2 regions of the Paenibacillus sp. FSL R7-0652 genome follow, and region 2 is predicted to be linked to the other one. Evidence: a T-box and tRNA genes for the amino acid it is inferred to sense, from the RefSeq annotation. Region 2 holds a T-box; the other holds one or more tRNA genes.

Region 1 (4,401 bases), 720 kb from region 2:
ATGTCGACATTCTAGACTACAAACATATTGGCCGCTCCTCGCTAAGCGCCAATCAGTCGAGAGAGCAGTTCAAGCTGTGGGTTCGTGCCAAAGATGGCAAGCAGTTTGACGTATATGTTAATGTTGATTTTAATCCGAATACGCAGCAGTTAAAAAAAGTGCAATTTGCTGAATCAGATCGTCACTGATCAGATCAGGCTGTACCCCAAACTAAACTCTCCAAATTAAAGCAGAACCAGACTCCTGTTCCTTTAGGACCAAGTCTGGTTTTTTATTTTGAAAAATTCCTTTTTTTGTTATTGAATAAAGAACTTACGTTCGCATATAATAATGAATACAAACAAACGTTCTTACTGGAGGGATGATCATGCTTGGAAAATATGTTGGCCAGATGGTGGAGCTTGTATATATGGATCGTGCAGGACAGATTACGCAGCGGCAGATTCGAGTTAATAGTGTGCGCGGCGGAACGATTCGGGCATCCGATGGCAAAGAAGGGGCACCACGGACGTTTCTGGAGCAAAATATTCTGGCATGGCGTCCTGTCACCGAAGGGAATCGGAAGGGAGTAATCAAGTATGCTGAACGACTTTGAACGCAAAATTTTACGCATCATCGTGAACTATGCAGGGCAGCGGCGGCGAATCCCGCGAATGGATGAGTTGGAGAACAAAACGGGCCGCAGTCGCGTCCAGATTCGGGAATCCCTGCTCGAACTTGAACGGAAAGGTCACATAGCTTGGGATAACCCGTCTGCGATGGAAAGCATACAGATTCTGCAGGCTTGGGAGCAGGAAGCGCAAATGGTTCGAAAACCGCAGCCTGGAGGGAGTGCGGTGAAATATTTTACCGATTATTAATCAGTCATCCGAGAGCCAAGGTTAAGCACAGCACAGTCAGACATAAAACAGAGCAAAAAACGCCAACCCGGTTGGATTGGCGCTGTATGTTCAGTCATTCTTTTAGAAAGTCGGAAGCTGGTCCAGATTGTTGGTGGGGTCCCCGTCGGCATCGCCGCGAATATACATTTCTCCATCCTTACCTTTGAATACATTCACACCCGCAATCGCTCCGGCTTTCACTTCGTTCAGGGCCTGCTGATAATCCAGTACACGTCCGTTGGATGTCTGGAAGGCGGTCAAATCACCGTCACCATTTTTCTGCACTGCTGTGAACGTTTCACGTGTTGTTTGATCCATCATGTCACACTCTCCTTCTATGACCAAATGGGAATGGGTTACCCTGTTAGCCTGTCCGAAATAGAGAGAAGTATTCATCCCATGCAGTGTTTTCCGGAGATTAATTGAACCGCTATTGAACTGGACTCCGAGAATGATTAGAGTGTTTTTCGCATACGAACGTGCAGAATACCCGCATCATAAAAAGGTTCTTCCGAAATCACTTCATAGCCGAGTTTATCATAAAATTTCTGAGCCTGACACTGGGCATCCAGCAGTGAATAGGTTAGCCCCAGCTCGCGAGCAAGCTCCTCCATTGCTAATAGAAGCACACGTCCATAACCAAATGACCGGTAGGATTCGAGTACAGCGATCCGCTGCATTTTGGCCGTGTCTTTGCTGTAATAGATCAGACGCCCTGTGGCAGCAGCCTGGCCATCCGTATGAAGCAGCACATGATGTACATCGGGGCTGATCACGTCATATTGATCAATCTCAAGTTCAGCAGGTACCTGCTGCTCCACTACAAATACCTGACGGCGAATTTCAAGTGCCTGCTTCAATTCTTCTTCTGTCGTAACATAACTGATTTCAGCTGCCAAATTCAATTCCTTCTTTCTGCTCCATGCGCGGCAAGTTCAGACTGCATTATACAAAAAAATGCTTTTCCTGTATAGTTAAGTTTGGTACATACTGGGACTTTGGAGGAGGAGAGAGTGATGGGAATGGCAGGTATTATGACGATTACACTTCTGATGTCGGCGGGCATGATCGCTTTGTTGTATGTTGTGACCAAAAAAGCTTATTCTCGCAAATGGGATGAAGATGAATGATGTTGCGGACAGCGCCTTATTCTCCTGCTGCATCCAGCTTTCACGGTAAGATCTCGGTATTCCCCTGTGGGGAATAAACATCATGGACAACTGATTTGGAATATACATCCATCCACACGGGCAGCGATTCGCTCTGTTCATTCGGCTGCTGCAGCTGCTGGAACTGCACCGTATGTTCATCCCGCTGTAATGTACAGCCGGTCATCGTAAGGAGAACAAGAGCGCATGTGACCAGCCAATTCATTGTGCGGAAGAGAGAATGTTTACTCTGAAACTGCTCGCGCTGGTAAAGATGATATCGAACGGCGTATTTCACAGGAATTCACCTCGTTTCCCAAAATGGTAATGTTTCCATTATTCTGCTCCAATCCAGCCAATTTATAACCAAATTAATGATTGACAATGAACGCGTTTACTTGGTATAATACTATTACTTCATTGAAGTTTGATGTATAGATGGGGTGACATATTGAATCATTAATCTTAACTGTATTATAATGTAATTAATGAAGGGCGATAGCTCAGCGGGAGAGCATTATCTTGACAGGGTAAGGGTCGTGGGTTCGATCCCCACTCGTCCTATATATAACAATATTACTTAGCTTAGACAGCCCTTCACGGCTGTTTTTTGTTATGTCCGATTAATTGAAGAAGATGACAACTAAACATGGTTTGAACCGGAGGGCTGCCTGCAAAAATATGTGGGTAGTCTTTATTATATCTTATTGATTTAATGCTATAATCTAGATATTAACTAATTGTGAAAGTAGTAGTAGGGAGTTCAGATTTATATAACAGAAAAAAGATATGGTGGTGAAATAATTGGTACAAATTAAACGAGTTGCAGCTCTATATCGAGTATCTACAAAAGGACAATTGGACGGAAATGACATACCCATGCAGCGGCGATCTTGTAGAGCAATGATTGAAAAGCAGCAGGGGTGGAAGTTGGTAAAAGAATATACTGAAAGAGGTGTCTCAGGGTTCAAAGTATCTGCTTTGAACCGAGATGTAATTCAAAGGACTAAAGAGGACGCAGAAAATGGATTGTTCGATGTATTGCTAGTATTTATGTTTGATAGATTAGGCAGAAAAGATGATGAGACTCCCTTCTTAGTTGAGTGGTTTGTAAACAAAGGAATCGAGATGTGGTCTGTAATAGAAGGACAGCAAAAAATTGAAGTACATACAGACAGGATGATCAACTTTCTTAGATTCTGGCAGTCGAGCGGAGAAAGCAGAAAAACTTCGGATCGGGTGAACGAAAAACATAAGCAAATGGTGGAAGAGGGTATATTTCGAGGTGGTGGTATACCATATGGGTATAGAGGTGTTGATTCCGGTAATTTTAATAAAAAGGGTAAGGTGCTGCTTAAATTAGTAAAACACGAAGAAGAGTCTTTGGTGGTACAGAGAATGTTCCGACTGGTACTAGAAGAAGGATACGGACAATTAAGGATAGCTAAATTGTTGAACGAAGAGAACATACCCACAAGAAAGGCTAAACAGTGGGGGGCGGCTACTGTGAATGTCATACTTAAAAATCCTATATATAAAGGAATTATGAGATACAGGAAAGGATTGGGAGACGATACATTTTCTAAGCCCATTCCTGAATTAATTATAATATCCGAAAAGGATTGGAATTCAGCTCAAGATATTAGAGAAAAAAAGAATCCTAAAAATAAGAAAATGAACGATAATTCTGTTCCCATAAGCACAAAAGGCAGTTTACTTCTAACTGGGATAGCGAGATGCGGGTGTTGTAATTCAAGGCTAACTTCAACAACATTTGTTAATAAATATAAGGCTGCAAATGGAGAAATACTTAGATACAATCAAAATAAAAGTTATCGATGTACCGGAAAATTACAAGGGAAAACCGATTGTATTGGTCAAGCTACTTTCTCGTCTAAGAAAGTTGAGCAGCAAGTAATGAAGCAAGTAAATAGTTACTTGAATCAACTCGAAACTATAGATTTCAGTTCAAAAATAGATCTAATCAAAGAGAAAATATCAAATGAGGAAGAGACAAAAATTAAGAACCTGCAGTCTATACTTGAAGAAAATTATAATGAGCTATCGGTTCTAAACGCCGAAGTCACTAAATCAATTATGGGCAAAAGTGCCTTCAAACCAAAGATTCTTAATGATCTCATTGAGAAGACAGAATTGGAGATTATGCAAAATACCAATGAAATGAATGAAACTGAAGGAATACTTTCTTCTAAAAAGATTGAACTGTCTGAAATGGAAACATTAAAAGAGTATATTCCGGTTTGGCATGATGTTTTTGATGAAGCCTCAATGGAAAAAAAGAAAATGATGTTAAGTACATTGATTGATGTTGTTTACGTTAGTAAAGAGAAAATCTCAGTAGAGATCAAAGC
Region 2 (4,401 bases):
TTGTTTGGCACGTTCTTCTTCGATAACCTTAGCCGGAGCCTTGGCTACGAAACCTTCATTCGCCAGTTTCTTTTCTACGCGGAGTACTTCACCTTCAAGGTTCTGCAGTTCTTTCTCCAGACGAGCGACTTCCTGTTCGATATCGATCAGGCCAGCCAGCGGCAGGTACAGTTCAGCTCCTGTAATAATGGCCGTCATGGCTTTGTCTGGTGAACTCAAATTCAGTCCGCTCTCAAACTCGGATGTGTTGCAGAAACGCTTGATATAATGACTGTTGCGCTCGATAATGCTGGATGTTTCGTCATTGTTCGCCTTCACCATTAACTCGATCTTTTTGCTCATAGGCACATTCACTTCGGCACGAATGTTACGAACAGCACGAATGGTATCCATCAGCAGATTCATCTCGGCAACAGCTTCCGGATTCTCCAGCGCAGGATCATATTCCGGCCAGGAAGCGAGTGTGATCGTCTCCCCTTCATGCGGAAGGTGCTGCCAGATCTCTTCAGAGATGTAAGGCATGAACGGATGGATCAGGCGCATGGTCTGATCCAGCACGTAAGCCAGCACCGACTGTGTTTTCTTCTTCGCAATCGGGTCGTCTCCGTAGAATGACAGCTTGGCGAATTCGATGTACCAGTCACACAGATCATCCCAGATAAAGTTGTATAACACGCGGCCTGTTTCCCCAAATTCATATGCATCGATTAGACGCGTAATATCACGGGAAGTTTCGTTCAGACGGTGCAAAATCCAATAATCCGCCGTTCCGAGCTCACCGCTGATATCTCGATCCTCGTAGGTGAAACCTTCCAGGTTCATCAATGCGAAGCGGGAAGCGTTCCAGATTTTATTGGCAAAGTTACGAGCCTGTTCAACCCGCTCCCAGCGGAAACGCAAATCCTGTCCCGGCGTACTGCTGGTCGAAATCATATAACGCATCGCATCTGCACCATATTTTTCGATAACATCCAGCGGGTCTACACCATTCCCCAAAGATTTGGACATTTTACGTCCGTCTGCATCACGTACAAGACCATGCATCAGTACATCCTTGAACGGGATTTCATCCGTGAATTCCAAGGCGGTGAAGATCATACGTGCCACCCAGAAATAGATGATGTCATAACCGGTAACGAGTACGTTGGTTGGATAATAACGCTTCAGGTCTTCCGAATCTTCGGGCCAGCCCAATGTTGAGAAAGGCCACAGCGCCGAGCTGAACCATGTATCCAGAACATCTTCATCCTGCTTCAGCTTCCGTCCGGCATATTCAGGCAGTGTCGTCGGGTCTTCAGCCGATACAATCACTTCGCCCGTCTCCTCATCGTACCAAGCAGGAATACGGTGTCCCCACCATAGTTGACGGGAAATACACCAGTCACGAACGTTTTCAATCCAGTTCAGGTATGTTTTCTCAAAACGATCCGGAACAAAGTTAACACCTTCACCGCTCTGCTGCCTTTTGATCGCTCTCTCCGCCAGCGGTTTCATCTCAACGAACCATTGTGTGGACAGATACGGCTCAACCACTGCTCCGGTACGCTCACTGTGACCCACTTGGTGCATATGATCTTCGATACTGATCAGCACACCCTGTTCTTTCAAATCTGCAACGATCTGTTTGCGGCAGTCGCTGCGATCCAGCCCTTGATATTTACCCGCCTCGGCATTCATTGTCCCGCTTTCGTCCATAACCGTGATTTGAGGCAGTTCATGGCGCAGACCTACTTCAAAGTCATTCGGGTCGTGTGCAGGTGTGATTTTTACCGCACCACTGCCGAACTCTTTGTCGACATAGTCATCAGCAATAACCGGTATCTCACGTCCAATAATAGGAAGTACGAGGGTTTTACCGATCATATCTGCATAACGCTCATCCTTCGGATGAACAGCAACAGCCGTATCACCCAGCATCGTTTCCGGACGAGTCGTTGCCACAGTAATATGGCCACTGCCATCTTGGAGTGGATAACGCAGGTGGTAGAGATGTCCCTGAACTTCTTTATATTCAACTTCAATATCAGACAGTGCCGTACGGTTTACCGGGTCCCAGTTAATAATGCGTTTACCGCGATAAATGAGACCTTTCTCATACAACTGTACAAATACTTTACGTACCGCTTTGGACAGACCTTCATCCAGTGTGAAACGTTCACGGGAATAGTCAAGAGACAGCCCCATTTTACCCCACTGCTGACGAATGGTTGTAGCGTATTGATCTTTCCAGTCCCATACTTTCTCCAGAAACTTCTCACGTCCCAGATCATAACGCGTCAATCCCTCTTCACGCAGCTTCTGCTCCACCTTCGTTTGCGTAGCAATCCCTGCATGGTCAGAGCCCGGCAGCCAAAGCGCATCATATCCCTGCATACGTTTCGTACGAATGAGGATATCCTGGAGTGTGAAGTCAAGTGCATGCCCGATATGAAGCATACCGGTCACGTTTGGAGGTGGAATTACAATCGTGTACGGCTCGGCATCCTTGCGTTTGCCCGCTTGGAAATACCCGCGCTCTGTCCAGGTGGAGTACCATTTGTCCTCTGCAGCCTTTGGATCATATGTGGTCGGCATTTCGGTTGTTGCTTTTTTTTGTTCAGACATGTGTCATTCCTCCGTTACTTCATCATCATCATCATCGCTAAAAAACAAAAAAAACCTTTCATCCATCAAAGGACGAAAGGTTAGCTTTCGCGGTACCACCTTTGTTTCACGCTGACATCGGGATAACTGTTCATCCTGGATCTGGCGTGACACTTCAAGCAGATAACGGCTGCGACCGGCCCATCCTACCTCCGAGGTTAATGGATATGCAGCATCCACCTACAGAACTCAAACAGGCAACTCCCGGGCGACTTCGATCAGTTGGTTCCTGCGGAATCTCACAGCGCATCGATCCCACTCTCTGAAAGGTCATACTGTCTACTACTCCCGATCCACGTCATTATTCAAAAAACCTAAACACATCATACCCTGCTCGTGCGCGATAGTCAACCTGGCAGCAGTGAAAGCTGACTATGAACACGTGGAATTCTAAAAAACAAGGAAAACCCGCAATCCCTTCAGAGGATTACGGGTGGTTAGACTGCCATATCCCAGTCAGCAATTTAGGGAATATACAGAATCTGTCCTTCTTCTACAACCTGCTCGGTCAATCGATTATACAACTGCAGTTCTCTGGTACTGAGCTGGTACCTGTCTGCAATGGCATCCAGTGTATCTTCGCGCTGCACAATGCACAGCTTTACTTTGCGGAACGGTGTCTGATCTACAATCGTTCCCAGGAACAGATTCTTCCATTCTACATCTTCTGCCTGACTCGTATCTTCTGGGACAGCTCCAGCAGGGGTCTCCTCACCGCGCTCTTCCTCAACTTCCCGAGCGGCACGGCCGGATGATAACAGCGAGGAGATGCCCACACCCTCTTCTTCTCTTGGTGACGACTCCTTCTTGCTGCCGAAAGCAACCTTCAGTTCCGGCTTGTCTTCCGCCTCAGCAATGGGTTCAGGAACAGATGCCTCATGCTGCAGCAGGGCGTTTTCCTCCGCCGGTTCCAGCACAGGCCGCTCTTCTTCTGGCTGAACCGCTTCAGATGAAGCAAATACGTCCTGCCAGTTCTCGGTCTGTGCATGAGCTGAGGTATTTGGAATCACCTGCTCCTCCTGCTGGGCACTTGACCGAGCTTCTTCAAAGTGCCATACCTTAGGAGCTGTATCTTCCAGCGGTCTTTGTTCTGCTTCTGAACGGGCCTGTTCAGAAGCAGAGGAACTCGAAGATATCAGGTTCTCGGGTACGCTAATTACGGTTGGCTCAGTCCATGCTGACGTTTCTTCTTCTATCGGAAGAAGCGGTTCAGACTCCGGATAGGAAGCGAGTCTGTCGGCCGTCTCCGCCATAAATGAAGAGATTGGAGAAGGCGCTTCATATGTTTCATTTGATGTCTGTGAGAGCAAACTTCCGTCGTCTGCCTCAGGCTGTCTGTGTACATCCCGTTCATCAGCTGCAGCAGTGTCCGGCGTTAACGGCTCGGCCGATGCCTGATTCCAATAAGCTTGCGAGAGCTCTTCATATCCCGCTTCTCCCTGGGTTCTCACAGACAAATCTGCTGATTCGGGAGAACCGTACGCAGCAAGTTCAGCCGCATTCGCAAGCTCGTTTTCTTCACCCTGCTGGAACTGATCATCTGGCTCATATCGCCCCGCTTGTTCCTGCAGTTCGAACTGCTCCGCCTGTTCCCGTTCATTCGTACGGCTGTCCTGCTCAGCTTCAGACGAGTGAACAACCGTAAATTCATCTGCAGACCACACCTGAGGTTCCTCTACAGGGAAGCCCTCAATGCCTCGCAATGAAAGTACACCTGTAATATTCAGACTCCGGCTGGATAACAGGTCAACATCAAAA

What was found. A T-box is a leader RNA that pairs with one kind of tRNA and senses whether it is charged. The one in region 2 lies ahead of MKY97_RS22795 (valine--tRNA ligase), so its partner is inferred to be a tRNA-Val.
Region 1: it encodes a tRNA-Val, which carries the amino acid that the T-box ahead of MKY97_RS22795 (valine--tRNA ligase) is inferred to sense. The anticodon was not compared.

Annotation. Positions count from the first base shown of each region.
Region 1 is NZ_CP152001.1:4,474,375-4,478,775, reverse strand. Features, by position in the region: gene MKY97_RS19695 (DUF3889 domain-containing protein) at 1-188, shown strand, start outside; gene MKY97_RS19690 (hypothetical protein) at 368-595, shown strand; gene MKY97_RS19685 (hypothetical protein) at 579-860, shown strand; gene MKY97_RS19680 (DUF3892 domain-containing protein) at 963-1,199, opposite strand; gene MKY97_RS19675 (GNAT family N-acetyltransferase) at 1,337-1,780, opposite strand; gene MKY97_RS19670 (hypothetical protein) at 2,052-2,327, opposite strand; tRNA gene MKY97_RS19665 (tRNA-Val) at 2,522-2,593, shown strand; gene MKY97_RS19660 (recombinase family protein) at 2,834-4,401, shown strand, end outside.
Region 2 is NZ_CP152001.1:5,198,029-5,202,429, forward strand. Features, by position in the region: gene MKY97_RS22795 (valine--tRNA ligase) at 1-2,604, opposite strand, end outside; T-box leader at 2,670-2,948, opposite strand; gene MKY97_RS22800 (LysM peptidoglycan-binding domain-containing protein) at 3,108-4,401, opposite strand, start outside.